2 regions of the Acetobacterium sp. MES1 genome follow, and region 2 is predicted to be linked to the other one. Evidence: riboswitches for the same ligand, from Rfam matches in the RefSeq annotation. Region 2 holds a riboswitch; the other holds the start of a gene.

Region 1 (15,812 bases), on a different contig from region 2:
GTGATGTGATCCAGGCCGACGGCGGAACTCGAACGGCAGCAATTACCGGCTCATTTCTGGCTCTTCATGATGCCTTGTCAGGGTTGATCGAAGCCGGAAAAATTGCCGAAATGCCGATTACCAATTATGTCGCGGCCACCAGTGTCGGAATTTATCAGGGCGAAGCCATTGTTGATCTGTGTTATGAAGAAGATTCACATGCCGAGGTGGATATGAATATGGTGATGACCGAAGCGGGTGAAATCATCGAAATACAGGGCACCGGTGAAGAACGGCCCTTTAAAAAGGAAGAACTGCAAAAACTATTGGAACTGGGCGAAGCGAGTATCAAAGAAATTATCGCTTTCCAGAAAGATACATTACAGGATTAACGGGTAAATAATCATGAGAACGATACTGTTAGCGACTGGAAATCAGGATAAGGCCAATGAGTTGAAAGCAATGCTGGGCGATGATTTTGAAGTCATGACGATGAAGGATTTAGATATTGATCTGGATATTATTGAAGATGGCCGGACCTTTGAAGCGAATGCGCTGATCAAGGTACGGGCCTTGCAGCCCTATGTCCAGGGCAAAGATCTGATCATTATGGGAGACGACTCCGGTTTGTCAGTCGATTGCCTTGGTGGGGCTCCGGGAATCTATTCGGCCCGTTATGCTGGCGACAATGTCAGTTATGGCGACAATAATAAGAAGCTTTTAAAAGAAATGGCCAATGTTCCGGAAGGGCAGCGGGGCGCTGCCTTTATTACGGCCATTGCGATGATTTTGCCGGATGGTCGGGAGTTGACCTGTGAAGGACTGGTTCGGGGAAAAATTGCCAGTGACTATTGCGGCAGCGGGGGATTTGGCTATGATCCGCTGTTCATTCATGAAGCATCCGGACGTTGCTACGGTGACATGAGCAAGGAAGAAAAAAACCGCCTCAGTCATCGTGCCCTTGCCATTCAAAAGGCCCGGGAACTGCTGAATCAGGCACGATAAAAAACGGGCAATGGGGATTTTTATTTGTACGAAAAGACTAAGGGATGGGGGATAAAATGAAAATTGGCGTAATGAGCGATAGCCACGGCAATCTGAAAGCTGTAAAACAGGCTGTTGAGGAAATGGGTCCGGTGGATGTGATTATCCATTTGGGGGATTATGTGGAAGATGCGCTGTATCTGCGAACGATCACGAACGCCCCCGTTCACATCTTAAAGGGCAACTTGGACTCGTTTGCTGATCAGGGTAGTATGTCACTGGAAACCACATTAGGTGGGTTTAGAGTGTTTGCCTGTCATGGTCATAAACACGGGGTCAAGAATGATCTGCATCATCTTTACTATGCCGGGTTGGAAAAGAGTGCGCAAGTGATTCTCTATGGACATACCCACCACGCTTACATTGAAGATGATGGCCAGGTGTTGCTGATGAACCCCGGTTCGGTAGGGGCACCCCGCTTGGATGATCCCGCAAGCTATGGGCTGATTACCATAGAAAAAGGGGAAATCGAGGCAAAAATCATCCCGCTTTGGAATGATTGATTGTAGCAGGGAAAAGGAGGCAAGCGATGCTCAGTGTAAGAGATGTATCAATGATCTATCAAAAGGGAAAAAAAGAGGCTTTAAAAAACATCAATTTAGAAATTGCTGAAGGGGAATTCACCGCCCTGCTGGGACAAAATGGGGCGGGTAAAAGCACCTTGATCAATATCCTGGCCGGTAATGTGAAAAAGACCCAGGGGAGTGTCAGCATCGGTGGTTACGATCTTGATAAGAAGGAACTGGAAACAAAAAAAATTATCGGCATCGTCCCCCAGGATACGGGCTATGATTTTGTATTTACTGTTGATGAAGCCTTAAAAAAACAATCCGGTTACTTTGGGATCAAAAACAACAAGGCCTATATTGATGAAGTTCTGGAGGCCTTGTACTTAACCGAAAAACGTAGTGCCCGCATTCGGGATCTGTCCGGGGGAATGCGCAGACGGTTTCTGATTGCCAAGGCGCTGGTTCATAAGCCCAAAATCCTGATTCTCGATGAGCCAACAGCGGGTGTTGATATTGAAATGCGCCATACCTTATATGATTTTCTGGTTAAGCTGCATCAGTCCGGAACCACGATCATCCTGACCACCCACTATATTGAAGAAGCTGAAAAGCTGTGCAAGCGGATTGTGATTATTGATGGCGGGAAAATTATTGCTGATGAACCCAAAGAAGAACTGATGGATGCCTTTTCCCGGGAGTCAATCATCGAGGTTCACTTTGATCAGGCGCTTAATCTGGCTGACTTTGATTTTTTAAGTGACTATCATCCGCGTATTGAAGATAAAACCAGGCTGCAGCTGAAAGCCTCAAAAAAAGACTTGTCCAAAGTCTTTAGGCAACTATCGGAGAAAAACTTAGAATTCACCAATCTGGTGGTCGAAAGACCAAAACTGGAAGATATTTATTTAAATATCATTAAACATTAGGAGGGCAAATGAAAAGTAGAGTTTTTTATAACAGAGTTGGATTTGCAACCCTCTTAAATAAAGAAATCCATCGGTTTATGAAGGTTCCGGTACAGACAGTACTGGCGCCACTGATTTCGAATATATTATATATGCTGATCTTCGGGGGAATGCTGCAAACCAGAGAAGTCGGGATTGATGGAATTAGCTATCTCAATTTTCTGGTTCCCGGTTTAGCGACGATGGGAGCAATTTTTGCGGCCTTTCAAAATCCCGCTTTTTCAATGATCTCACAGAAATTTCAAAACACCATTCAGGATCTAAACAGCTATCCCATCTCACTGGCAGAAAAAATTCTGGCTTTTGTCTTTGGTGGAATGTTTCGCGGGGTGCTGGTTGGCATTTTGACTTATGTGGCGACGATATTTTTCGTGGGCTATGAAGTTGCATATCCAATCTTTTTTGTCCTCTCACTGACGGCAACGTCCTTTGTTTTTGCCTCCGTGGGTTTAATTGCCGGTCTGGTACTGGACAATTTTGAAAAGATGAATTTTGCTCTGGCAATTATTATCACGCCACTTACCTATTTAGGAGGGGTCTTTTTTGAGGTTTCCAAACTACCGGGATTTCTGGCCAATCTAATCTATCTCAACCCGATCTTTCCGCTGGTTAATGTTTCCCGATACGCCTATATCGGCGTCTGCGAGGGCAATATTGTGATACACGTTCTTTTGACAATGGGATTGCTGATCAGTTCATTTTTGATTGCGGCCTATATCTTCAAAAAAGGTGTTGGAATTAAAATAGTCTAAGCCTTGTTTCGGTTCAGACTGACCGAGTTTTGAGCGCCCATAAAAAGAAAAAATAATTAAAAAAGAGTTGACAACACTGCCTATTTCAAGTATACTAACACTTGTCTCTAAGAGAGGCAATGCGGGTGTAGCTCAGTGGTAGAGCCCTGGCCTTCCAAGCCAGTCGCGAGGGTTCGATTCCCTTCACCCGCTCCATTTTTGCGAAAAGGATTGAGCGCCTGTAGCTCAGTAGGATAGAGCAACGGCCTTCTAAGCCGTGTGCCAGGGGTTCGAATCCCTTCAGGCGCACCATTTTTTAGTTTGTTTTTATATCGTGGTGGGTATAGTTCAATCGGTTAGAGCGCCAGATTGTGGTTCTGGATGTTGTGGGTTCGAGTCCCATTATCCACCCCATTTTTTTATATCGTTATTATTTTTATAGGGGTATAGCCAAGTTGGTAAGGCACCAGATTTTGATTCTGGCATTTCGTAGGTTCGAGTCCTGCTACCCCTGCCATTTTTATTAAGCAGAGAAAAGAAAAACAGCATCTGACCCATTAACTCAGTCGTTTTAAGACAAATAAATATTAATTAATCTATCTGACCCATTAGCTCAGTTGGTAGAGCATCTGACTTTTAATCAGGGTGTCGGGCGTTCAAGTCGCCCATGGGTCACCATTTAAAAAACAGAACCGCAGCGATTGCGGTTTTTTTATTTTTTGAAAAATTAAAATGACGAAATGGTTGTTTTATAATGGGTTGGGGTATAAAAGTGAGATCAGAAGCAACCGCCCACATCACTAAGGAGCAGCGATGAAAGAAGGAAAAACCGCTAAAAAAATTGTAAAAATAATTGGAATTGTATTGGTAGTTTTGGTTATTGGGATATTGACGTATTTGGGGGACTACTATCATGCCGATCAAACGGCTCATGATGCCCTGATTTCAAGTGATCAGGTGAATGTTCGAGAAGAAGGTAATCTGACGATATTTATGCCAACAGCAGGTCAAAATGAAACAGGTTTTATTTTTTATCCCGGCGGGAAGGTGGAAGACATCGCCTATGCTCCGTTAGTACGGGCACTAGCAGAACAAGGCTATCCGGCAGTGATTGTCGGCATGCCCTTTAATCTGGCGGTGTTTAATATAAATGGAGCTGATGCGGTAATCGAAACCATACCGGAGATTGAGAATTGGGTGATGGTTGGGCACTCCCTGGGTGGGGCGATGGCCTCGGACTATCTGGCTGGACATGAAGATCAGGTATCCGGGTTGGTGCTCTTAGGTGCATATCCCAATGAATCGCTGACTCAAAGCAGTCATCCGGTACTAAGTCTCTATGGCAGTGCCGATCAGATTATTGATCAGCAGGGTCTGGCTAAAGGCCGGGATAAGATGCCGCGGGAAGCCAGCTATTATGAAATTGCTGGGGGCAATCACAGTGGCTTTGGCAATTATGGATTGCAGGCTGGCGATGGTACAGCATCGATCACCCAGGCTGAACAGCAAGTGATCACGGTCGAAAAAATTATGGAAATCTGGAAAGGAAACTGATATGATAAGAGAAAATTTGAATAATAATGTCAGAGAAATCACCTTGGCTGGCGGCTGTTTCTGGGGAACGGAAATGTATTTTAAAGCCATTAGGGGAGTCATCAAAACCGAGGTCGGTTATGCCAATGGCAAAACCCAAAATCCCACCTACGAGGATGTCTGTCATCACAACACCGGGCATGCTGAGGTAGTTAAGGTCACCTATGACAATCAGGTGATCAGCCTACCATTTTTGTTGAGTATGTATTTTGAAGTCATCGATCCGGTTGCCGTGAATCGTCAGGGGAACGATGTGGGAATTCAGTATCGTACGGGTATTTATTATTCGGATCCTGCCGATGAAGCGGTGATCTTAGCGTCGGTTCAGGCATTAAGGATGGAATATGGGGTGCCGCTGGCCATCGAAGTGCTGCCGCTGGAGAACTATAGCGCAGCAGAAGGCTATCACCAGGAGTATCTAATAAAGAATCCCGGCGGGTATTGTCATATTGGCAATCGTGAGTTTAAAAAGGCTGCAGTCGCTCGGGATCCATCCATAAAATAAAAAATGAAAAGAGACTAGTATGAGTATTATTGGGAATATTATCTGGATTATTTTTGGGGGCCTGATTATGGCAATTGGTTGGTTTTTAGCCGGAATTCTTTGCTGCATCACGATTATTGGGATTCCTCTGGGGTTGCAAGCCTTTAAAATGGCGCAGTTGGTATTCTGGCCATTTGGAAAAACGGTCGATTATTCACAGATGGGAACGGGTTCGGTGATCCTGAATATTTTATGGATATTGATTTTTGGTTGGGGGCTGGCAGCGGCATCGGCGATTCTGGGGATTATCTATTGCATTACCCTGATTGGGATCCCGTTTGGACTACAGTGGTTTAAGTTTGCCAAACTGGCATTGTTTCCCTTTGGCGCACAAATTACCGATATTTAAGGTAGGGATTGCGCTATTTGGCTTGACAAGAAAATCAAATCGAGACTATAATAAACGGTGGGTGTGTTTTAACCCACTGTTTTTAATAGGACTTATGTCATTGTGAAGATCGGCAACGACAATGTGTATTAGACAAAATGATTGATGGGATTACTGTCAGATAGTGGCGGACAGTTTGAAACGTTGTCAAATAGCTAAACAAAGCGGGAATGCCTGATTGGTGTTAAGTTCATTAAAACAATAAATTTATTGAGTGTAGGAGGGTAAGGAACATCGAAACAGAAAAGACGTCTCTGAAACCCATCATTGAAATAAAGGATCTGGGGAAAACCTTTCGTCCCAAAAGTGGCGAAGTAAAGGCTTTGGATGGTATCAATCTAAGCATTAACCAGGGCGATATTTATGGGATTATTGGTATGAGTGGGGCTGGCAAAAGCACCCTGGTTCGTTGTATCAATCTTCTTGAAAAGCCCACCAGTGGTAGCGTTTTCATTGATGGACAGGATATTTCGAAAATAACTGAAAAAGAACTAAGAACGGTGCGTTATTCAGTGGGCATGATTTTTCAGCAATTTAATTTGCTGATGCAACGCACTGCCGAGAAAAACATTCTTTTTCCCCTGGAAATTGCCGGAGTGGATAAAGAAACGGCAAAAAAAAGAGCGGCTGAATTGTTAGAACTGGTGGGCCTGCCCGATAAAGCCAAGGCCTATCCGGCGCAGTTGTCCGGAGGTCAAAAGCAACGGATTGCCATCGCCCGGGCGTTGGCCAATAATCCCAAAATTTTGCTGTGTGATGAGGCCACCTCGGCTCTGGATCCCTCGACCACCAATTCAATTCTTAAGCTGTTAAAAGAAATTAATCATAAATTGGGGATCACGATTGTGATCATCACCCATGAAATGAGTGTGGTGGAGCAGATCTGCAGCCATGTGGCGATCATCGATAAAAGTCAGATTGCCGAAGATGGCGAAGTTGAAGACATTTTCCGGAATCCGAAAACCGATATTGCAAAAAAAATGATTTTTTCCGAGGGCGATCAGGGTTCGGTAGTAATGGGTAAGAACACCTATCGGGTCGTATTTGACGAAAAATCATCCAGTGACTCGGTGATGGCAAAAATGGTTCTGGAAACAAAATGCCTGGTGAATATTCTCCATGCTGATATGAAAAATATCGATGGCTTCGCTTTTGGACAAATGGTTATTCAATTGCCTGAGGATGAGCTGAGTGCGGCCCGGGCCATTAATTATCTGCGTTCACATCAAATTACTGTTGAGGAGGTGAGCGCTCATGTGGGATAATTCAATGACTGGCCTCATTGCTCAGGGAACGTTGGAAACCCTCTATATGACCTTGGCCTCAACACTCTTGGCCTATCTAATCGGATTACCCATGGGTGTTTTGCTGGTCACCAGCGATTCCGAGGGGATTGTGCCGATGAAGGTAGTCAACCAGGTGCTTAATATTGTTGTTAATATTACTCGATCGATTCCGTTTTTGATTTTACTGATAGCGGTGATTCCCCTGACTCGGATGATCACCGGAACCACTATCGGATCTACGGCTACGATTGTCCCGCTGGTGATTGCCGCAGCTCCGTTTATTGCCCGGCTAGTGGAGTCGTCCATTAAAGAGGTGGATTATGGCATTATTGAGGCCTCTTTGTCAATGGGGGCCAGCCCGATACAAGTGGTGACCAAGGTGATGATCCCCGAAGCAAAACCTTCCTTGATTATTGGGGCGGCGATTGCTACGACCACTATTTTAGGCTATTCAGCCATGGCTGGGATTGTTGGTGGCGGCGGTCTGGGGGACATCGCCATTCGTTTTGGTTACTATCGCTATGAAACCGGGATGATGGTGATTACCGTGGTGCTGCTGGTTTTAATTGTTCAGCTGTTCCAGGAAGTGGGGATGAAAATTGCCCAGAAACAGGATCGCCGAAAATAACGCGTTTGATGATCAGCAGCTGATTATGGTTGACAGCGGAGGAACTTCGTGTTATATTACATATTAATCAACTAGGGATTATATGAAAAGAAATGAAAAGGAGAAGATCATGAAGAAATTAGGTTCAGTATTATTAATTAGTGTTCTTGGTTTAGCCCTATTTACCGGCTGTTCAGCAAAGGGAACAGATGAAAAAACCATCGTTGTTGGGGCCAGTCCAGCACCCCATGCAGAAATTCTGGCGATTGCCAGCGACGTGTTAAAAGAAGATGGGTATACTCTTGAAATCAAAGAATTTACCGATTATGTCCAACCCAATTTAACACTACAGAATAAAGAGTTGGATGCCAACTTTTTCCAACACCTCCCCTACCTGGAAGACTTTAATGTAAAAAACAACACCAAACTGGTGAGTGCAGGCGTGGTTCACTATGAGCCATTGGGTTTATACCCGGGTAAAATTAAGACTCTGGATGCAATTGCCAGCGGTGCGACCATTGCCATTCCCAATGATACCACTAACGAAGCCCGGGCGCTGCTGTTGCTGGAAACCATTGGTTTGATCAAGGTTGATCCCAATGCTGGCCTGGAAGCAACACCAAAAGATGTTATCGAAAACCCGAAAAACATTGTCTTTAAAGAACTGGAAGCAGCACAGCTGGCCCGATCACTGCCAGATGTTGATTTAGCCGTCATTAATGGCAATTACGCCATTGAAGCTGGATTAAACGCCGGTACCGATGCCATTGCCAAAGAAGAAAAAGATTCCCTGGCAGCTCAGACCTATGCAAATATTGTTGCCGTTCGAGCCGGCGATGAAAAAAGTGAAAAAACGTTGGCACTGATGAAAGCACTGCAAAGCGAAAAAGTCATCAGCTTTATCGAAAGCAATTATCAGGGTGCCGTGGTACCAATGTCTTAAGTCAAAATATCCGGGAAGCGTCTCAAATAGAGATGTTACCGACTGTACAAAAGCTAACCCAGTACCGACAATTGTTAGATCATGTTGTGACCTAGGGGTCAGACCCTACGCATCGGAGCGGACACGGCAAAGCCTGTCCGATTCCGCGGCGAACAACAGATTAACAATTGGTCGGTACGGTAGTTTATCGATAACCTGAAACGTCACAAATCGAGGCGTTTCTTTTTTTGTTTAAAAACCAGGATGGGATTGATTTTTAAAATAATCTTGCACTCGTTAAATGAATTGTGATATTATTTTAACGCTGTTGTAAAATCGCAGCACTCTGGAGAGTCTCAAAGATGAGCGCCGAAGGTGTACCCCTGGAAAGATCAGTCTGGCAACGACTGAACATTTCAGGCTATCTCTCAGGCAAAAGGACAGAGCAACCCATTGGTGTTGTTCTCCCTCTTCACAATTAAGAGAAGGAGGAACAAAATGTTTCAACAATTTAATGAATTTTTAGTATGGTTTGACGACCTCGTATGGGGTGTGCCATTGATTGTGCTGATTCTGGCGGTGGGGATTTTTTTGACCATCCGCTTGCACGGACTTCAGATCCGCTATTTACCCAAAGCGCTGAAGTACATGGTGAAGAATGAAGAAGGGGGCGAAGGCGAGGTAACCAGTTTTGGAGCCCTGTGTACAGCCCTCTCAGCAACCGTTGGAACCGGAAATATTGTAGGTGTTGCCACTGCGATTGTCGCCGGAGGACCGGGAGCCTTGTTTTGGATGTGGATTGCCGCCTTGTTTGGGATGGCGACCAAATTCGCCGAAGGAGTTCTGGCCATTAAATATCGGGTTATTGAACCGGATGGACATGTCCTGGGCGGACCTTTTTATTATATCGAAAATGGGATGGGCATAAAATGGCGCTGGTTGGCAAAAGTCTTTGCCTTTTTTGGTGCCGGGGTTGGTCTTTTGGGAATTGGAACCTTCACTCAGGTGAATGGGATTGCCAGTGCGGCCAATAATTTTTTTGATCCCAATAATCAATGGACAGTCAACCTTCTAGGCATGGAATATTCCTGGAGTGTGGTGATTACCGGAACCATTGTTACGATTTTTGTGGGACTGGTGGTAATTGGGGGGCTTAAGCGGATTGCCAATGTTTCTCAGATTATTGTCCCCTTTATGATTGTTATTTATGTATTGTGTTGTGCGATTATTTTAATTACTAATGCCGGATTGATACCGGCGGCCATTACTGAAATTGTCGCCAGTGCCTTTGGTTTCCGGGCAGTGGCCGGTGGGGCCTTAGGCGCCGTGCTGGTTGCTATGCAAAAAGGGATTGCTCGGGGGATCTTCTCGAATGAGGCGGGTCTTGGTAGCGCTCCGATTGCCGCTGCTGCAGCAAAAACCAATGAACCGGTGCGGCAGGGGCTGGTTTCGATGACCGGAACCTTTTTAGATACCATCGTGGTTTGTACCATGACGGGATTGGCGATTGTCTTAACTGGATCATGGAACATCGGGCTGGAAGGGGTGGCGGTGACAACCAATGCGTTTCAGGTAGGATTGCCTTTTGCTCCGGAAGTTAGCTCGTTTTTGCTGATGATCTGTCTGGTATTCTTTGCTTTTACCACCATTTTGGGCTGGAATTATTACGGCGAACGTTGTCTGGAATATCTGTCAAATGGAAAAATGAAGGCTGTGTTAACCTATCGCTATTTGTATATTCTGGCGGTCTTTATCGGACCGTTTATGACCGTTTCAGCGGTTTGGACGATTGCAGACATTTTTAATGGGTTGATGGCATTGCCCAATCTGATTGCCTTGATGGCATTAAGTGGGGTGGTTGTTGCCGAAACCCGGGTCTATGTTAAAAAGCTTAAGAACAAAGAAGTGGAATAGTATAACCTAAAAAATGCCCAATGAAAGCGCGCTTTCATTGGGCATTTTAAAATGGGCTTATTAGCGGGTTCTGCCGCCATGATGCATGCCAGTGCCGTCTTGAGGTTGGGTGCCGTCACAGGTGCCATCACCATTGCCGTATTGGTGGGCCGTGCCGTCCTGGGTGCAATTTTCGTTGTCGCAGATGCCGTCGCCATTGGTATCATGGCTGGCTTGACGTTCAATCCGTTGCTGTTCGGTCAAACCATTGCAGGCACCAGTACCAGCGCCGTGGTTTGGAGCTGCCAGAGCGCTACCAGCGGTAGCCAGCATTAAGGCCAGGGATCCGACTAAAATAAGTTTTGTTTTCATTGAAATTCCTCCGTTTTTTTAGTGTGTTCTGTTGTTGTTTGTATTATATGACGGTTATATGTCAATACTGTGTCAAAAATAAAATTCATGTGATAAAATAAAAATAATTAAATGGTTCATACTGACACAGTATTGTCATAGTAATTGGGTAAACTTTTATAAATAAATAGAAAAGGGAGGGCATGTGAATGAAGGGGATTCGCATTCTGGTGGCAGAAGATGAAGATAAGCTACGGGAAATCGTTTTGAAATATTTAAATAAAGAAGGCTATCAAGGCTTCGGTGCAGCCGATGGAGAAGAAGCTCTGGATTTATGGGCTGAAAAAAAACCGGATTGCATCATTCTGGATGTGACCATGCCCAAGCTTGACGGTTTTGAGGTGCTGGCAGAAATCAGAGAAACCGATAATGTCCCGGTAATCATGCTGACGGCCCGTAGAGAAGAGGATGATAAAATCCAGGGCTTTGAAGTCGGTGCCGATGACTATGTGACGAAACCGTTTAGTCCCCGGGAGTTGATGGTGCGCATCAAAGCCTTATTAAAACGCAGTGGAGTCGTCACTACCGACAACCAGCTCGATGTCTGCGGAGTGCATTTAAATGCAGAAGAACGGCAACTGATCATTGATGATGAAATCATTAACCTGACTCAGAAAGAATTTGAGGTGCTGACCTTTTTTATCAATCATCATCAGCTGGTCTTATCCCGGGAACAGATTCTGGATCGGGTTTGGGGCTATGATTACGAAGGTGATATCCGGGTAGTTGATACCACCATTAAGCGGTTGCGTAAAAAAATGAATAAAAAAGGAGAATGTATTCAAACCGTCAGAGGGTTGGGATACAAGTTTAAGGAATGAGATCTTCGATATTTTTACGATTGATGCTCTATCTGGGGGCTTTTTTTCTGGTCTTGTGTTTGCTGACCTATTATGTGCTTGGTTCCTATTTTGAAGTCTATTATACCGAGAAAAGAACGGCGGTTTTAATTGACAAAACGAGTCAGGCTGCTGCAATGTACAACCAAGGGGGGTTAACCCCGGAACTGCAAGCGTATATTGATGTCGCCGAAGAAGAAGGAATTGTCATTCAGATTATTAAACAACAAACCGTGACAGAAGAAACGTCTTTGGGAAATGTTTCGCCGGAAAATGGGAGCATCGAAATAGTGGCGATACGTCAAGCATTGGATGGCATGGATCAAAGCGAAGGCTCAGGGCTGACTGTTGTTGAAACGAAACGTCTGGCCGCTGGTGGCGAACACAAGGGTGAGGGCAATGAAGCAGGCGAAGGTGCTGGTGGCGGATCCGGGAATGGCTCAGGATCTGGGAGTGGTGCTGGCAGCGGTGCAGAACATGGGGCCGGAGCTGGGCAACAGAACAGTGTCGAAAACCAGGTCAACGCACATCAGCATGAGGAAAGCTTTGTCATCGTGTTGGGAAGTGATGAGCATCAGGTGGAGTGGCTGACTCATAAGATTGTCGCCAATGACGGTGCCCAGATCATTGGCCGAATTCCCCTTTATTCGGTTCATGAGGTCATTGAGATTGTGGAAAATTTTCTGCTGGTATTTTTAATGATTATTTTCGGCTGTTCGTTGCTTTTCGCCTACTTTTTCTCTCGGGGTATTTCCCGCCCGATTATTTCATTAAATCAGCTTTCCCGGGAAATGGGTAATCTTAATTTTACAAAAAAATATCAGGGTACCAGGAAGGATGAGATTGGCCAGTTGGGTAAAACCTTGAATCATATCTCGGATGAACTGGAAGAGGCAATTCTAAAGCTCCAGGAAGAACTCAATAAGGAGCGAACCTTTGAAAAAATGCGACAGCGTTTTACTGCCCAAGTGTCCCATGAGATCCAAACCCCTCTGGCAGTGATCAAAAGCTATGCCGAAGCTCTGGAAGACGGGATTCTGGAGAATCGTGAGGAAGAACAGGAATATTTTGTGACGATTCAGAAGGAAGCCGATAAAATCAGCGGTATCGCCAGCGATCTGCTGGATCTGGCCCAAATTGAGTCCGGTGCCTATCAGCTCAAGAAGGAAGCGGTGTTCGGAGGTGAGGTCATCGCTTCGGTCGTTCAGCGATTTGTAAACACCTATCCGGAAAAAAATATCGTCTTTAATAATCACTGTGATCCGGAAAGAAAAGTGACGATGGATCGGAAACGGATGGAACAGGTTTTTTACAATCTCTTGAACAATGCCATCAAACATGTCAGTCCGGCCGATGGGTTGATTCAAGTAAGTTGCAAAACCCAGGGAAATGAGTGGATTGTTTCTGTTTATAATGTGGGTAAGTCGATTCCACAAAATGAGATCAATCAGATCTGGGAGTACTTTTATAAGGCGCAGTCGGATAAAAAAGGCACTGGTTTGGGTCTGGCTATCGTCAAAGGCATCATAATCTGTCATGGTGGCAAGGTGGCTGTGGATAACCGGGATAAGGGGGTGTGGTTTGAAGTGCGGCTGCCACTATAAAAACTTCAAAAATAGAATTTTCAAAAGCGGGAGATGTGATATAATGAGAAAAAACAGTCGAATTGACAGGAGATAAGAATGAGTTTGTTAAATGAAACATTGGAAAAAATCCAACCACTCAATGAAGAAATGATGAAAACAGCCAAGGATCGGGTCGATTTTTTGCTTAAACCAGTGGGCAGTTTGGGAACCCTGGAAGAGATCGCCGTTCAGTTGGCCGGTATCACCGGGGAAATGTATCCGGATGTCAGCAAAAAAGCGATGCTGGTTTTTGCTGCTGATCATGGTGTCTTTGAAGAAGGCGTTGCTGCGGCACCTCAGGAAGTCACCGGTTTGATGGCGCAAATGGTTATGGCCGGAAAAAGTGGCGTGGCTGCTTTAAGTAAACAGGCAGGTGCCGATATTTTTGTTTGTGATGTGGGCATGAATGCTGATTTGGAGCCGAAATCAAAAATTCTCGATAAAAAAATCAGAAAAGCCACCTCAAATATGCGAAAAGGTCCGGCGATGACCCGGGAAGAAGCGATTCAATCCCTGGAAGTCGGCATTGATGTGGCCCAACGGGCGATTAACAACGGCTATAATATTTTAGGTACTGGAGAAGTGGGGATCTCCAACACCACCGCCAGTGCGGCTATTATTTCAGCACTTAGCGGTGTTGATGCCGGTGAGTTGACCGGTGCTGGAGCCAACCTGTCAGAAGAAAAGCAGGTGGTGAAAGCCCAGGTAATTCGGGATGCTATTGCCCTGAACCAACCGGATAAAGATGACGCCATTGATGTGCTGGCAAAGGTGGGCGGATTCGAAATCGGTGCCATGGCGGGAGCGATGCTGGCCGGAGCGGCCAATCACATTCCTGTATTAATCGATGGTTTTATCTCAACCGCCGCTGCGGCCATTGCCATTGGGATTAATCCGGATGTCAAAGGTTATTTGATTTGTTCGCATGCGTCAGCTGAAAAAGGCGCCGCCTATGCTTCCGAATTTATTGGCGCTAAACCATTCCTGAATATGGGGATGCGTTTGGGTGAAGGCAGCGGTGCGGCCATTGCCTTTAATATTGTCGAAGCAGCCCTGTATATGAATCGTGAAATGGCTACTTACGGTGATGTCGGCCTGGGTGTTGTTTAAAAATTGAAGCAATAATATTAAAGCCCTTCAAAAGTGAAATCTTTTGAAGGGCTTTTTTCAGGCTTGACTGGGATAACATCAGGGATCAAGATAAGTTTTAGAATTTTGTATGTTTTAACAATTGAATTTGACCAATCATTAAAGCTAAACCATAACCAATGGTCAGTGTAACCGGTAATGCCATGGCCGGGAGAGCAAAATATTCCAGCTTTGTAAATGAGGCGAGGATCTCAAAAACAGGTGGAAAAACCCAGGTGATTAAGCAGGTTTGTGGGAAATAGCCAGCCAGGGCACCTTTTGATATGCCCATGACGGTGACAAAGAATAGCAGCAGCACAGCCATTTTCCGGTTTTTGATAATCCGGGGATGAAAAAAAGCACCGGTCATAGCGCCTAAAAAGGCCAATGAACAATGCAGACCAAACCCGATTGCGATATCATCAAACTGTAAACTACGGGTGAATAAGTGACCGTTGTTGACGCTATTTAAGATCATCGGATAGAGGATGCCAATGACACTCATGACAAGGCCGATGATCAGGAGCACCAACAGTCGGCTCAGATAATAACGGGTGTCGTTATTAACCCTGAGTAAAACCAGCTGTTCGGTAACTTGGTTTTCAAGTTCAGCATAACTAAAACCGACAGTGGCCATTATAAAGAAAAGTACGCCAGCCGACTCAGAAAAGCTCGAAACAATCGCAAAAGGCATGATGCCGTAGGCGGCAAACAAATAAATCAGATAGACTAAAAAGGGCAGCAAAAATTTATAAGATTTGAGATAGCATTTGAAATGATAGATTAACAGATTTTTCATTGCTTCATCCCTTCCATCGTGCGCAGTCTGAATTCATCTTTTAACAGCTTCTTGAGAACCGCATGACTGTGATCACTTTGAACAATCAGTTTTAGGCGGTTATGATCCCATTCAGCTCGCTCGATTAAATCCTGAAGACTTGAATCAATTTTCGTCCCAGGCGGGGCTTCGAAAATCAAGATATCATATTTAATTTCCTTTAGGTCGGATAAATCGAGGGGCAGTAACTGGTGATCAGAAATTTCATAAGCATGGTCTGCCAGTTGACTCACGAGAAATCGTTCGTGACAGGACATAATTGTGGCAAGGCCCAGTTGCTGCAGTTCCTGAACCATCTGGATAAATAACTTTTGAGATTGGGTGTCCTGGCCGGATAACGGCTCATCCAGCAGCAAAACATCAGGAGGATCCAGTAAGGCTTGGATAACTGCCACCTTTTGGATCGTACCTTTGGAAAGATGTTTGATCGGAACATCAATCATGTCAGCCATCTCAAAGGCCTGAAACAATTCAAACATTCGGGTGCTGATTTTCTTTTGAGACAGTCCG
Region 2 (15,812 bases):
TGATAATATTTTTGAATATTATTGCTCCGGAAACAATCGCGATGGTTTGGCCATTAAGGCGACCTGTGAAGATTTGATTAAACGCCGGGAGGATAACAAGATCCTGATTGTGCTCAGTGATGGACGGCCCAACGATATCAAGGTTGGTAAGGGCCAGGTCAATGATTTAGCCGAGGCCTACCGGGGCCGGGTGGCCATTGCCGACACCGCCCGGGAAGTTCGTTTTGCCCGGCAGCAGGGGATTATGGTGCTGGGCGTTTTCACCGGCAAGGAGCAGGATCTGATGGCCGAAAAGCTGATCTATGGCAAGGACTTTGCCTACATCAAGGACATCAATCGTTTTGCCGATCTGGTTATAAAATATTTAAAACAGATTATTGTGAATTAAAACGTAACGCAGTTCTTGTGACAGCGTTGAGTTGGAAGACAAGCTCAGTACCGGCCAATTGAATTTCTATTGTGACCCAGGGGTCTGATCCTTTGTGCGAATGAATCCGACAGGCAAGCCAGTCCGCTCATGGCCACACAATCAGAAGTGCTAATTTTCAGCACTTCATTTCGACTTTGGATATAGCTTAAACGCTGTCCCGTGTGGGTAGCGTTTTTTTTGTAGGGTAAAAAAAATGACAACATCAGTATTTTTAGTATACTATAAGTATAATTGAAGTATTGATGGTGTTTTAATATGCGAAATAGAGGGTTCAATGAATGGATAAACTAACCCGAAGAGAATCGGAACCAATATAATAAGATAAAATTGAAAGAAAAACGCCGAACAAAAATATTAACAGTCAATTTGGAGGAAGTGCTCGTGCAGGTCAATCGCTTGTTTGAAATGGTCTATATGCTCATCGAAAAGAAAAAGGTCACAGCCCGGGAATTCGCCGATTACTTTGAAGTATCCATGCGCACTATTTATCGGGACGTGGAGGTTCTGAGTGCGGCCGGGATTCCCATTTATACTGAAAAAGGCAAAAGCGGAGGAATTTGCCTGTTAAGTAATTATGTCATACAAAAATCCGTATTATCGGAAAACGATCAAATCAATGTGCTTTCATCGCTTCAGGGTATGAAGGCGCTCAATGTGCCGGAGGTGGAGCCGGTACTCAGAAAACTGGCAGTCTTGTTTGAAAAAAACAATGCTGACTGGATTGATGTGGATTTTTCGAATTGGGGCAGCGGTTTGGAAGAGCAGGAGAAGTTTAATCACCTGAAAAACGCTATATTAAAACATCAGCGTATTCGGTTTGACTATTACAGTTCCTATGGCGAAGCAACCACACGGACGATTGAGCCCCTCAAGCTGCTCTTTAAAGGACAGGCTTGGTACCTGTACGGATTTTGTCTGAGCAAAGCAGAAAATCGTTTTTTTAAGGTCAGCCGTATCAGAAATCTGGAAGTTCTGGCAGAATACTTTATTCGGGAGACTCCTCCCCAGGTGGACTTTGAACTGTTTAAGAGAAAACCCCAGGAGTTTTTACTGGTTCTTAAAATTGAGGCATCGATGGCTTTTCGGGTCTACGATGAATTTGATCAGCAGGCCATAAAAAAGCAGGCAGATGATAGCTTCATCGTTTCAGTCAGACTGCCGGAGGATGGCTGGATTGAAGGGTATTTATTGTCCTATGGGGATGCGGTTGAGGTGATGGAGCCCTTGTGGTTGCGGGAGCAGATCAGAAAAAAACTGGTCAATAGTTTAAAAAAATATGTTTAATATGACATAAGATGTCATATTAAAGGGTGTATACTGAAGCTATCTTATGAAGGAAAGAGGTATACATTATGGAATATGAATTAGTGCAATTGGACGAAAAAAAAGTGGCGGGACTAAGAATTAGAACCAGTAATACCGATCCCCAGATGGGTGAAAAGATTGGCACAACCTGGCAACAGTTTTATGGTGGTGGAATTGATGCATTGTTAAAAGGTAAAACGAATGAAAAGTGTATCGGGCTTTACACCAATTACGAAAAGGCTGAGTTGGGCGCTTACGATGTTATGGTCGGCTGCGAGGTAGAAAGCGGGGTTTTGCAGCCCGAACAGGTTACGATTGAAACCATTATGCCTGGAAACTATGCAAAATTCATTGTCCATGGGGATGTTCAAAAGGCAGTGGGAGAGTTTTGGATGAAGCTCTGGGAGATGTCCCTTGACCGGAAATTTGGCTGTGATTTTGAGGAATATCAGCCAGGTGAAGACATGGAAAACGCCGAGATACACATCTATATCTCGCTTAATTAAGAGGAGGTTTATTCGTGGAAAAGGTGGAATATAAAAAGCAGTTTAAGGACTTGTACCTTCCCAAGAGGCAGCCGTCAATCATTGACGTGCCAGCAATTCCCTTTGCCCTAATTAAGGGCGAGGGGGATCCCAACGGAGACGAATTTACCGAGGCGGTGGCCGCACTTTACAGTTTTAGTTATGCCGTTAAAATGTCACATAAGGGCAAGGCGGTTCCCGAAGGGTATTATGATTATGCGGTTTTCCCCCTTGAAGGAGTCTGGGATCTGGTGGATAAGACCAAAGACAGCACCGACAAGAGCAATTATGCTTATACCATTATGATTCGCCAGCCAGATTTCTTAACGGCTGATTTGGCCAAGCGCTTTCTTGATGAGGTGAAAAAGAAAAAGCCCAATCCCTGGCTTGAGGGTCTTCAGGTTGAAGCGCTAAATGAAGGACTTTGTTGTCAGATGCTGCATCTGGGCAGCTATGATGATGAGCCGGCCAGCTTTGAACGGATGGAAACTTTTTGCAAAGACCATGGCTATTTGCGGATTGATAAAACCCATCGGGAAATCTATTTGTCAGATCCCCGCCGGACAAGCGTGGATAAACGTAAGACCGTACTGCGGTTTAAGGTTAAAAGGAACGGGGAATGACTGAGCAGTTTTGACATGCTTCTTCTTTCTGCGCCCTCTACATTCAGGTAGTGATTATTTTTGAGTGAGTTTCTAATCCTTATAAATTCCTTATAGTCTCCTGATATAGTTGCTTTATCGAAAGGAGATACAACTATGTCAAATATGATTCTAACAACTGAAGCGCTCACAAAAACATATCAGGGACAAAACGCTGTGGATAGACTTTCGCTTTCTATCCCGGAAAATACTGTATACGGATTGCTGGGGCCTAACGGGGCGGGAAAATCCACTGCCTTGAAAATGATAACCGGTATTGCAAAGCCGTCAAAAGGAGAAATACGATACAAAGGGAGGCCGTGGCAACGAAAAAATTTGTCTGAAATCGGCGCATTGATAGAAAGTGCCCCGCTGTATGGAAACCTCACAGCCTACGAAAATCTGCTGGTGAGAACCACAGCGTTAGGCTTACCGAAAACCCGAATTGACGAGGTGCTACATATCGTAGATTTAACAGGCACAGGAAAAAAGAAAGCTCGGCAATTTTCGATGGGTATGAAACAGCGCTTGGGTATTGCCGGAGCTTTGCTGAACCACCCCAAGCTGCTTATTTTGGACGAACCAACCAATGGACTTGACCCGATGGGTATTCAATCACTACGTGAATTGATACGCTCATTCCCTGCACAAGGAATCACCGTTATTCTGTCAAGTCATATTCTCTCTGAGGTTGAGAACACAGTGGATAAAATCGGCATCATTGCCAATGGGCGGTTAGGCTATCAGGGAGAACTTCCCAATGATACCGCTTCACTAGAAGCCCTGTTTATGGATGTTGTTCGCATGAGCAGTAACAGGGAGGCTTACTAGAATGGTAAATATTATAAAATCCGAGCTTATAAAGGGACGCCGCAGTTTTGGCAGAAAAAGCTTAGTGCTTTTCCCATCGCTAGTTGCGCTCATGGCTATTGTATTGATGGGCGGGGCATTGACTCAGATAGGTGCGTATAACTGGTGGTATATGATGTTCCTTCCGGTCACGGTGGCATTGATTTGCATTAATCTGATCGAGCCAGACAAAAGAATGCAGTTTTTCAATGTGGCTACCTTGCCTGCACCGAAGGGCCGTGTGTGGCTTGCAAAGGTTTGGACGGGTTGTTTTTATATTTTCATTGGTAATCTCATCGTTTTTGGTCTGACCACCATTTCCGGTCTTTTCTTTGGTTCTCAGTATCCTATTTGGCGGGGACTGGCTGCCGCAGTTGTCTTAACAATTGCATGGGTATGGCAAATACCTTTGGGAATGTTCTTATCCGCCAAGCTAAATTCGGTGGTGACTTTTTTGGGGATTCTTGGCGTAAATATAATTTGTTCGATTCAAGATATTGCTGGCGGCCGTTTTTGGTTTATTCCATTTGCAATACCTGCCCGCTTAATGGCACCCATACTGGGGATTAATCCCAATGGTGTGTTGATGGCTCCTGACAGCCCGCTCCATGATAGCAGTGTGGTGTTCCCCGGCATACTCATTACTTCCGTTCTGCTTGCAGTATCACTTCTGTTAACAAAGATCTGGTTTAATGGAAGGAGTGAATAGAATGAAAAAGTTTAGCATGCAACTATCTTCTGATGCCATCAGGCTATCCAAAACCCCTTTTTTTATCGTTCACCTTGCTATTCCTGTATTGGGAATTCTAGTCTTTACGGTATACCAAAGCATGACCATTTATCCTCCGGAAAAATTTACAGTAAACTATTATCAGGTGTTAACACTCATCTATCCGCTCTTAGCGGCATGGATTTGCTCAATCCTCACCGAACAAGATGTGGAAGCCGGAGGAGGGTTCCTCCTTTTGAGCGCCCCATCACGGATGAAGAACCTGCTGTCTGAACTGATCTTTTTGATTCTTGGCGGTCTTGTAGCATGTCTGATAGTTACCCTGGGCTACAGTGTTGTGGCGGTAATCAGGATACCGGGTTTTTCAGTTCCTCTTTCTCTCACGCTTTGCATGGCTTTGCTTATTTGGGGCTGTGCTGTTTTTGAATATCTGTTTCACACCTGGCTGGGCTTTCAGTTTGGTCGGAATGTGAGCTTTGCAGTGGCTGCTGCGGAAATTCTTTTTTCTGCGCTTATGCTTACAGGGCTTGGTGAAACCATTTGGTTTTATGTTCCCAGTGCCTGGGGCGTCCGGCTTGTCAGTCTGTTGTCCAGGTATTGGACGCAGGGCGATATGCGCACAGTACCCGCTATGCAGTTAGGCATAGTCGTAGCTGCAATAGTGACTTTGCTGATGCTGGCAGTTCTGTTTGTATGGTTTCACCGTTGGGAAGGGAGAAAAAACGATGAATAAATGGTCGGTTGTCTTCTTATCCCGGATCATTGTATAATTAAGAATACAGGGGGGATACGATGGCACATATTTTAGCTGTTGATGATGAACCAGAAATTCTGGCTTTTATAAAAACGGCACTGGAGCGGGAAGGCCATTTGGTGCAAACAGTGACGGCAACCTGTAAAGTATCGCCGGAAATGGCTCGTCTTGCCGACTTGATTTTACTGGATGTCATGATGCCTGGTGAAGATGGATTTTCCTATTGTAAGCGTATCCGAGACACAATCGATATACCGATTCTTTTTGTTACAGCGCGAACGGCTGAAGATGATTTGGTGCACGGTCTTGGGCTTGGCGCTGATGACTATATTCAAAAGCCGTTTTCGGCTGCGGAGCTACGGGCACGGGTGGCCGCACATTTACGCAGGGAATCCCGCAGTCATCTACACACGTTGCGCCTGGGGGATTTGGTATTGGATGTGTCCGGAAAGCGGGTGTTATATAAAAATATCGCCATTGCGTTTACCAAAAGTGAGTATGCCATCTGCGCCACCTTAATGGAACATGCTGGACAGGTGTTTTCCAAAGGCCAAATATATGAAGTGGTTTTTGGATATGATGGAGAATCAGACGAAAGTGTCATTGTGGAGCATATTAAAAATATCCGTGCAAAGCTAAAACCCTATGGAGCTGAGCCGATAGAAACCGTATGGGGGATTGGATACCGTTGGAAAAGAGAAAAGCAATCGGTTTAAAAGGCTATTTCACTCGCACGCTACTGCTGTTTTTTGTCGGAATAGTTGTTATCTTTGCATTGGCATTCATCATCCTTTTTCTTTGCATGGAAGCTGGCGTTATTGCGCCAGCCAATGCAGGAGAGAGGGAAGCCAGGGTGGAAATAGACCGGCAAAGCGAGAGTGGGATGTTCACAAATGATTTAGAACCCACTCTGTACGATTATATCTATTTTGACAAAGAGGGAAATGTAAGGGCATCTTCCCTGGAGGGAAGTACCCTTTCACAGGAGGTTTCAAGATATACAGCTGAAAACGTAACCTATGGCACAGGTGTGTATGTATTCTATGAGGATGGAAGCCGTTGCCTTTTCACTTGGCGCTATGTGGCTAGCTTTACCAATCCAACATTGCAAAACGTTTTGCCCAATGCGGAACTGATCATGTTGTTTTTGGCAGTTATGGCATCGGTTTTATTTTTCCTGCTTTTTGTTCGTAGCATGGGTCGAAAGCTGGGTAATAAGTTGGCCTTGGTAGAAAATGCCAGCAAACAAATCGCACAGCAAGACCTGGATACACCAATCACCACATCTGTGGGCATAAATGAATTTAACCACGCGCTGCAATCAATGGACGACATGCGGAGCATTCTGAAAGATACGCTTATCAGACAATGGGAATCTGAACAGCAACGCAAACAAGAAATTGCCGCCCTTGCCCATGACATAAAGACACCGTTGACAGTAATCAATGGTAACGCCGAATTACTTTTGGAAGATACTTTGGAAGAGAAACAGGCAGCGCTGGTTAATTCTATATTTAGCGCAGGAATGCGGGTACAGCAGTATGTGGGTGCTTTGCAGCAGGTATCCATTATTGATATGGATAATGAAGTAATGGAGACGATTGATATTGTCCCAATGTTGGGCGAACTTAACACGATTCTTTCTCCACTGGCTAAAGATAAGTCAATTTCGCTAGAGTATGTGTATAGCGAGAATTTACGCCCAATAATGGTTTACCCTTCCATGCTGGCCCGCGCGCTGATCAACATTGTCGAAAATGCGATACGCTTTACTAAAACCGGAGGATATATTACTATTTCTGCATGCCAAAATGAACAGGAAACATTATTTAGCGTTCAGGATCAAGGGCCTGGCTTTTCAAAAACAGCGATACACCATGCAAAGGAAATGTTCTGGCAACAGGATACAAGCCGGACAGGGAGTCGAAATTATGGAATTGGTCTTTCTATTGCCGAAAAAGTGGCACAAAAACATTCAGGACAGTTGTTCTTAGAAAACACCCCACAAGGTGCCTGTGTAAAAATTGTTGTCTCTTCTAAACAGTGTCGGCAATAGTTAATCCAAAACATTGGCCCAGATGGCAAGACACCTTCCTAAAGGGCGCTTTTCTTTTTCGGACGCTGTCTCCAGTACTGGAAGTTATGATAATTAACCTGATTTACTTCACACAATTTTTTCTGCTCTAATCCGCTGCGCTCCTAGGCTTCTATACTCCCAACCCATTTTTTATGATTTATCTCTTTTTCACTGTTTAACATAAAAATCACCTTCAGCGTTATACTGAGGTGATTTTATCAGATTTTATTCTGTTTGGGTATGTGGGATACAATTTTCGCTTACAATTGAATCTCTTGAATCCGATTGCTGGATTTAGTAGGCGAACAGGACGACTGTAGAGCCGTCGTAATAGATTAGCTCACGGGAAAAAGTCGATGGCGGCTTCGGAGCGGTACAAATACTAGTAGCTCCCGAGTTGTCAAAACCACTTTTGTAAAGGTTACCGGCAATGTCCTGATAGATCAGGTATTCCGAAGCACCTTCTTTATAATAGGTGGGGTTGATCGGTGACCCACTGCCTTGAAGAGTTACCATTGAGGAGCTATCAATTGACCATTGCGGATCAGCCCAAAAATAAATCATTCCATCAGAACCGACCGCCAATGGCGTGCCATCTGCATCAAGGCCAAAGACCTGATAAGCACCTGAAGATGTGACTTGGATATTATTAATGGGTGTCCAGTTGGTGATGTTCGCAGCATCAGTTGCAGTATAAATTTTCCCATCGGAGCCAAGGCCGTAGAAGGTGTTGGCTTCATACATAAAAAGCTTCATCCCGTCAGGCGGACTTATAGTTTTAATACTACCAAAATTGCCGTAATTCCAATTACTCCAAGTGCTGCCACTGTAGGAAGCGCCGATGACGGCATTCGTCGGTAGAATTCTGCCAGAAACGTTTTTCGATTCCATAACATAATTTTTTGTAGCTGCATCGTTCAGGGTGGGGGTTAAGCGGATCTCGTACCAACTATCATCCGGTGTGACGGCTGAAGTTGGTGCATTTCCAGAATAGTATTCCCCGCTACAGGCAGCTAGCGACACGGTATCACCTGCAACAATCCCGGAATATGAGTCGGTGGCGGGGCTGATTTTCGCATCGATGACTATGGCTGAAGTCTTGCCATCCCATTTTTTAAGGGTTTCCAGCTGGAGGCTATCGTCGTAAGATAACATCCTTTTGTCGATACTGGCCGTGATTGTTCCAGTATTCGGGGGCGGGGCCAGATAATTGGTGGAATTAACCGTATAGGTTATCGTGACCGGTTTATCGGTGCCGGCATTTTTATCATTAAAGGTGGCAGTCGCGGTGACTTTGGCTGTTTCACCTGAAAGGATGCCGTTAACGTCAGATGTGACATCCTGATCTTGAATATAAACGCCATTGAGTTTTACTGTTTGAGTGCTGTCGTAAGTTTTAGATGCGTAACTCGAAATATTATCAGGCAAGGCCCCGGTATAATTTAGCTGAATCGGATTGATCTTGCCGCTACTGATCAGGGGATCGATCAGGTAATTGCTGGCATCAGGGCCGGAAAGCGAAAAGCTGGTAGTGATAGTACGGTCACCGGCATCGGCGCTATCATACTGGCTTGAAGCTGTCGCGGTGACCTGCTCGGTGCCGACGATCCCCGTCAGGCCAGTGCCGCCCGTGATGGCAGTGAGAGTAGAGCTGGCACTGATGTTACCATCATAGTCTTTCTCGGTTTGCAGCCCCATCGCTTCAGCGGTAACCGATAGTTTCTTCTTGGTAATGCTGCCGCCATTTGTCGTGCCGGTTAAGCTGGATTGGTTATCAGCAAAAACATAATTGCTGGCTGAAGTGCCTTCCAGAGTAATGGTGTACTTGATGTAAAGATTAGCTGCATCTGAGGGCTTACTGGTTTCAGTTTGACAAGCGCTGTCGGTATAGTATTTTGAGTCTACTTTGGATAAAAGTGTTTTGCCTGCTTCAGAGGCAAATAGACCGTTGTTATCGCTGCAGCTGACATTTACATTCAGTTTAGCGGTGCTGGTACCGTCATATTCTTTTGTTTTTTCTGACACGGTTCCGGTATTTAGCGTCAGTGGGGTAATGGCAGCGGTTTTGCTGTGATCATCGGGCAGTGGCTGATAATTCCCGGCAGCATCCCCAGAAAGGGTGTAGCGGATGGTTATTGGCTTAGCGGGGCCAACATCCTTGCCGGTATCATAGGTGGCGGTTGCGGTGACTGTCACCTTGCCAGAATCCGTGTCGGCAATATTGCCGGCTGGGACGGACGTATTATAAATAATACCCGTATTATTGACCTCTGTAAAGACATTGGCGGTGCCGTCGTAGGCTTTGGCCACCGGAGTGGGAGCTGCTATTGTCAATGACCGTGCGGTAATATTAGCCCCACTGATGGTTTCTGTCGCTGGGACCTGATAGCGATTGTTGGCAGAGGTGCTGTCAATTGAATAGCTAATCGTAATAGTTCGGTTGTCGCTGGCGTTTTGATTATCATAAGCAGCGGTGGCCGTGACGATAATAGTGGGGTCGGCTGCCACACCGGTTGCCACGCTGATCACGTTATTGCCAGCTTGAATTTTGCCCTTGCCATTAAACACGTCAGTGCTGCCATCATAGGTTTTGGTTTTATTGATATTCAGGCTGGTGCAAGAGACCGTCAGGGTTCTTTTGGTAATGGTTCCGGTACCCGAGTGGTCGGCCGGGGCGCTGTAATTGCCGGCATCGTTTCCCGACAGGGTGTAGAAACAGGTTACCGGTTTATTGGCTCCTACGTTGTTGTCTAAATAGGTGGCTGTTCGGGTGATCGTGAAATTATCGGCGGTCAGCTGGCCTATGTCTTCGGTAATCACGGTGTCAAGCATCGTTGTTCCGTCATACTCTTTTGAGATCGGTGTTGTCGGGAGGCTCAGGGGTTTTGTCAGAATCTCGCCCTTGATTGTCGTGGTCGCCGGGGGATTGTACTTGCTGGCAGCAGCTCCGGATAGATTGTAGGTGATGGTGATATCCTTATTGCTGCCGACGTTTTTATTGTCATAGGTAGCCGTGGCGGTAACGGTTACGGTATCACCGATCGAAATTCCAGTGATGGCTGCAGTGTCGAGTAGCTGATTGGTTACATCGGTGGCGGTAGTACCATCGTAGGTTTTAGATGGGCTGACAGTTGGGACAGTGGTCACACTCAGACTGATTTTGCTCGGTGGGGTATAACCGCCACCGCCGTTATCACCACCGCTGCCCCCGGGTTGTGGCTGAGGTGTCGGTTCTGGGGTGGGGATTACAGGTGGCACCACCACCTCGGGGTCAACCGTATAATTATCGGGAGCCTTTTCAAAGCTGACATTGTCTGAGGAAATCTCGGCTTTGCTGATCCTACCGCTACCAGTGATATTAGTAGGTGCTGACAAGGCCAGGTTTGTTACGGCGGTGGTACTACCAAGTTCAATGGCGGTATTTTGACCGTCTTCGCCGACATCCAGGGTTTTAATGCTGGTCTGCCCCTGGGTTTTAATCACCGCATTGGGAGCATTGACTGTGACTGAATCGAACTCGCCTTCAAGAATCAGGGTTTCGCCAGCAGCGTTTTCGCTTAGGATAACTGGCACTCCGTCAAGGCCGGTGGTAACAATCCGGACGCCGCCATCCGGAGCCTGCTCAACCAGGATTTTCGAATAATTGCCACCGTTAATGTGAATACTATTTTTGCCACCGCCGCAAACCCGTAACTCACCGGAAACTGTGACATTGTTCAAGGTCACGTTTCCGTCGCCAACGGCTTCATCAATGATCAGATTACCATCAATTGTCAAGTTCTGAAGCGTCACATCACCGGTAGTGATAATTACATCCTGATTGATCGATTCGCTTCCGCTACTTGGTCCATAGCTACCGGCTTTACTGTAAATGGTTGATTGGGTCAGATCTTCAAGCTGGTTCATCGCCTTTTGGATAGTTGCAATGGCGGTGGCGATTTCAGCGGAACTGCTTTGCTCATCAATCTTGTTTTGAGAAACAACAGATTGCAGATTATTCCAGGAAGTTTTGCTAAAGTCGGATTCGTTTAAACTTTCAATTTGTTTTATCAGGGCAGTGTAGGCACTTAAATCGGTGCCAGTCGTGGCATCCTTGAAAATTTCCAGTTTTAATGCTTCAAGGCGAAGCGAGCTGCCAACGGTACCAAGCTGTTCACCATCGAGGAACCATTCTTCCGAAACGGATGGCAAGTCGCCAATATTCTGGACATGACCGCAGTAACGGACATGATAACCGGATACCTGTTTGCCGGTGGTGTCAAGCAGAACAATTTTGATCGCTTCAATGCGCAGTCCCTTGCCACGGGTGCCGGCATAGTCGCCGTTTTTAGCCCAAGTGCTGGGATCATTTTCATCATAGTGCCAGCCGATATTCTGGACATGGACGTTGTAACACAGTTCAATCTCCGAGGACACATCCGCATCAGGTTTTAATTCGAAGCCTTCAATTCGTTTACTCTGACCAACGGTGCCGATCATTTCAGGGCTTTCGACCCAGGTGTGATCGGCTGGATAGTCACCCAAATTTTCGATATGGCCACGGGATAAGACCGGGATGATATCAGTCTCGGCAAAGACTGTTTGAATTGGGATGAAGAGGGCAAATAAGAGTAGGGCAAATAGTGTTTTTTTCATAATTTTTCTCCTTTTTAGTATAGCGTTAAATGTAATAATTTTCATATCGCATAATCAATTTAGCTTCATTAAACCAGTTTATTCTACCAGAAATTAAAGCCCAAGCTAACAACGATTCACGAAGAAAATAGCCGTTTCGCAAAAGTGGGCAGCTATTCGGGTAAAGGATAGGCACAATAAAAATAGACACCGTTTGAAATAATATGGTTTCAGTGGTTGACAATTACCGGGGCAGCAGTGTATACTCACAACAACTTGATAAATAGATCAGGCTGAAGAATACAATTAAACGATGGTATGATGAATGATGGATACGGGAGAGACTGCAGAGTGTGCAGCACCGAAGGAATAAGCTGGTATTAGCCATAATATCAGTGATGATCTCAGGTAAAGAGGACCGCATCCGGACATCTCTCTGGAAAGCGAAAACGCACCGAAGGGGCAACTTTAAAACAGAAATCTCTCAGGTCAATAACAGAGCAGAAGGCATTAGCTTTCTGCTTTTTTTGTTTTTTGGTAAAATTAGAAAAAAATGGAGGATTGAAAAATGAGAATTGTTGAAGGGTTGAAGTATTCAAAGGATCATGAGTGGGTTAAGGTAGAAGGCAATCGGGCCACTATCGGGATTACCGATTACGCCCAACATTCCCTGGGAGATATTGTTTTTGTTGAATTGCCGGAAGTGGGTGATCATATTGATAAGGATCAAACCTTTGGGGTGGTCGAATCGGTTAAGGCGGCTTCCGATATTTATTTGCCGGTGGCCGGAACGGTCGAGAAAATTAACGAAGCGCTGAATGATGAGCCAGAGCTGATTAATACCGATGCCTTTGAAAACTGGTTGATTTGTGTTGAAATGGATGATCCCACAGAAGTTGATGACTTGATGGACGCAACCGAGTACGAAGCGTTTTGTCAGGAATAGAAAGCGTGCGAGATCAGCAAATGGGAGATTTAAAACGCACTGTATTATATGACAATCATGTCAAAGCCGGAGCCACCTTGGTAGATTTTGGGGGCTGGGAGATGCCAATTCAGTATCCCCATGGCATTGTTGATGAGCATCTCCATACCCGGATTAAAGCGGGCATCTTTGATGTTTCACATATGGCCCGCTTCATCATCACCGGAAAAGAGGCCACCGCTTTTTTACAGTATGTCCTGACCAACAATGTTTTTGCGCTGGATCTGCTTCAGGCCCAGTATACGATGATTCCCAATAAAAACGGCGGTGCCATTGATGATGCCTACCTTTACCGCTTTTATGAAGATCGCTACCTGCTGGTAGTGAATGCGGCCAACGCCGACAAAGATTGGCAGCACCTGAATAACGAAATCAAAGCCTTTGATGCCCAAATAACCGATCAATCCGCTGAGCTGGCGATGATTTCACTGCAGGGCCCGGAAGCCAAGAATATTTTGAAAAAATTAACCGGGAGCGAATTTTTGACCGAACCCCTTAAGAATGCGTTGGGAATTCTTAATTATCACGGGGCTCCCCTCCTGGTGGCCCGAACCGGCTACACCGGGGAACCCCTGGGGTTTGAACTGTTTGCCAAAGCCGGGCAGGGCCCGGAAATCTGGGAAGAGCTGCTGGGATTGGGTGCCATGGCCGTCGGTCTGGGGGCCCGGGATACATTAAGACTGGAAGCCGGTCTGCCGCTATATGGACACGAACTGGGACTGGATAACGAGGGTCAGGAGATTCCGATTTTTTCCTGTCCACTGGCTAAATTTGCTGTCAGCTTTGCCGCGGATAAGGGCAATTATCTGGGGCGGGAACCACTTCGGGAACAGTATTGCGGCTTTAAGGCCATCATGGAACGGGATTTTAGCGATTTATCCAAACTGCCCAAAATTGTCAGACCCTTGGCCATTACCGGTAAGGGTGTGGCCCGGGCCGGATGCAAGGTTTTTAAAGATGGCAGGGAAGTCGGCGTGATTACCAGTGCCACCATGGTACCCTATTTAAAAGCCGAAGGCTATGGACTGGATAGTCAGATAACCGATGAAAAAGCGATGCGTGGGATTGGCCTGGCGCTCCTTGATGGTGATGTCGAAATCAATGACCTGGTGGAGGTTGAAATCCGCAATAAACGGGTGGCGGCAGTGATTGTGCCCTACCATTTAAAAAGTGATGCGCCCCCGTATGCCCGCCCGATTCTTTATGGTGTGGAGGTGACAAGACAGTTTGAAAGTGCCGCCGATTATCCCGGTAAAGCCCTCAATCTGCTGAAGAAGAGCTTTGACAACAGCCATCACCGGCAGTATGAAACCATTAACCTGATCCCATCGGAACAAGCCCATTCATCGGCAGTACGGTTGTTATCAGTGATGGATCCGTCGTTTCGTTATGCGGAGCACAAAAAAACCAAATCTTTTTATGATTATGACGTTTTTTATTATCAGGGAACGGCTTTTATCGACGAGATTGAATACCTGCTGATGGAGGAATTCAAGCAGTACTTTAACTGTGCCGAGGTTGAAACCCGGGTAATCAGCGGGCAAATGGCCAATATGGCAGTCTTTAGTGCTTTGATGGATTACAAGAATCGGGTCAACCGCAAGGTTGAGGCCAAGCGGTTGGGCTATATCCTGAACAATCATATCATCCGTGGTGGTCATTTAAGTGCCCAGCCAATGGGCGCCCTGCATGATTATATCGCTGTCGATCCCCGGACGGAAAAAACGGCAGTTGTCAATTTCCCGGTGGAGCCGGATAATCTCTTTAAGATCGATGTCGAAGAAACAAAAAAAGTCATTGCGACGTATCGACCGGAATTAATTATCTTTGGCAAGAGTATGGTTCTGCACAAGGAACCGGTACAGGAAATACGCCAATTTATCGATGATCAGCAACTCAATGCGGTGATTATGTATGACATGGCCCATGTCCTGGGACTGGTCGGTGATTATTTCCAGGATCCCTTTAAAGAAGGGGCTGAGCTGGTAACTGGTTCCACCCATAAAACATTTTTTGGTACCCAGCGTGGGGTCATCGCCGGAAATTATGACAAGGATGATTATAAGTATGGCCTTTGGGAAACCATCGAGACCCGGGCGTTTCCGGGCAGTGTCAGCAACCACCATCTCGGCACAATGTTGGGTCTGTTAATGGCGGCCTACGAAATGAATTATTTCAAAGATGATTATCAGCGCACTGTCATTGAGAATGCCAAATATTTTGCCAAAGCGCTGGCCGAAGCTGGACTTGATGTGGCCGGCGATCCACAGATTTCCTATACCGAGACCCACCAGGTGGTGGTGAAGGTTGGCTATGGCATTGGTCCAGAAGTGGCCAGACGTCTCGAAGAAAGCAATATCATCATTAATTATCAGGCAACACCGGAGGAAGAGGGCTTTACCGCTTCCGGGGCAATCCGCATTGGTGTTGCCGAGATGACCCGCTTTGGCTTTACCAGGGAAGCCTTTAAAGAGACGGCTGAATTGATGGCCGATGTGATTCTGCGTAAAAAAGCGGTGGCGGAAGACGTTAAAAAGCTCCGCAGCCAGTTTACTACAATGAAATACTGCTTTGACGATGAAGCGATAGCAGAACAACTTGAAAAACTGAAAGCCACACTATAAAGGAGGAACATCGATGGCATCTTATTTATCAACAACCGGGGAAGAACAACAGGCGATGCTTGAAAAACTGGGTCTGACATCCCGGGATGCACTTTTTGCGGACATCCCCGTGGCAGTCCGGCTGGACCGGGAACTGGCGTTGCCGGAAGCCCTGTCAGAAATGGAACTGATCACATTGATGCGGGAGCTGGCACAAAAAAATACCGACCTGGACAGCTGCACTTGTTTTTTGGGAGCCGGGGCGTATGATCATTTTATTCCCAGTGTTGTTGGCAGTCT

Evidence for each region. A riboswitch is a leader RNA that binds a small molecule or an ion and turns the genes downstream of it on or off. The one in region 2 is predicted to bind glycine.
Region 1: linked by a shared signal. The riboswitch ahead of BI182_RS16625 (alanine/glycine:cation symporter family protein) and the one ahead of gcvH (glycine cleavage system protein GcvH) in region 2 are both predicted to bind glycine.

The regions. Positions count from the first base shown of each region.
Region 1 is NZ_MJUY01000060.1:99,885-115,696, forward strand. It holds gene rph (ribonuclease PH) at 1-371, shown strand, start outside; gene rdgB (RdgB/HAM1 family non-canonical purine NTP pyrophosphatase) at 385-984, shown strand; gene BI182_RS16555 (metallophosphoesterase family protein) at 1,041-1,526, shown strand; gene BI182_RS16560 (ABC transporter ATP-binding protein) at 1,553-2,458, shown strand; gene BI182_RS16565 (ABC transporter permease) at 2,467-3,249, shown strand; tRNA gene BI182_RS16570 (tRNA-Gly) at 3,371-3,444, shown strand; tRNA gene BI182_RS16575 (tRNA-Arg) at 3,464-3,540, shown strand; tRNA gene BI182_RS16580 (tRNA-His) at 3,566-3,642, shown strand; tRNA gene BI182_RS16585 (tRNA-Gln) at 3,669-3,745, shown strand; tRNA gene BI182_RS16590 (tRNA-Lys) at 3,831-3,906, shown strand; gene BI182_RS16595 (alpha/beta fold hydrolase) at 4,042-4,782, shown strand; gene msrA (peptide-methionine (S)-S-oxide reductase MsrA) at 4,784-5,326, shown strand; gene BI182_RS16605 (YccF domain-containing protein) at 5,346-5,714, shown strand; gene BI182_RS16610 (methionine ABC transporter ATP-binding protein) at 6,077-7,018, shown strand; gene BI182_RS16615 (methionine ABC transporter permease) at 7,008-7,667, shown strand; gene BI182_RS16620 (MetQ/NlpA family ABC transporter substrate-binding protein) at 7,777-8,589, shown strand; glycine riboswitch at 8,905-9,022, shown strand; gene BI182_RS16625 (alanine/glycine:cation symporter family protein) at 9,067-10,482, shown strand; gene BI182_RS16630 (hypothetical protein) at 10,543-10,833, opposite strand; gene BI182_RS16635 (response regulator transcription factor) at 11,022-11,693, shown strand; gene BI182_RS16640 (sensor histidine kinase) at 11,690-13,315, shown strand; gene cobT (nicotinate-nucleotide--dimethylbenzimidazole phosphoribosyltransferase) at 13,394-14,446, shown strand; gene BI182_RS16650 (hypothetical protein) at 14,544-15,263, opposite strand; gene BI182_RS16655 (ATP-binding cassette domain-containing protein) at 15,260-15,812, opposite strand, start outside.
Region 2 is NZ_MJUY01000010.1:36,543-52,354, forward strand. It holds gene BI182_RS03110 (cobaltochelatase CobT-related protein) at 1-388, shown strand, start outside; gene BI182_RS03115 (helix-turn-helix transcriptional regulator) at 812-1,714, shown strand; gene BI182_RS03120 (GyrI-like domain-containing protein) at 1,783-2,241, shown strand; gene BI182_RS03125 (GyrI-like domain-containing protein) at 2,256-2,882, shown strand; gene BI182_RS03130 (lantibiotic protection ABC transporter ATP-binding protein) at 3,018-3,731, shown strand; gene BI182_RS03135 (lantibiotic immunity ABC transporter MutE/EpiE family permease subunit) at 3,733-4,458, shown strand; gene BI182_RS03140 (lantibiotic immunity ABC transporter MutG family permease subunit) at 4,460-5,212, shown strand; gene BI182_RS03145 (response regulator transcription factor) at 5,272-5,949, shown strand; gene BI182_RS03150 (sensor histidine kinase) at 5,922-7,289, shown strand; partial or broken gene BI182_RS17310 (hypothetical protein) at 7,328-7,417, opposite strand; gene BI182_RS03155 (YDG domain-containing protein) at 7,605-11,945, opposite strand; glycine riboswitch at 12,250-12,355, shown strand; glycine riboswitch at 12,359-12,425, shown strand; gene gcvH (glycine cleavage system protein GcvH) at 12,493-12,870, shown strand; gene gcvT (glycine cleavage system aminomethyltransferase GcvT) at 12,891-15,533, shown strand; gene gcvPA (aminomethyl-transferring glycine dehydrogenase subunit GcvPA) at 15,547-15,812, shown strand, end outside.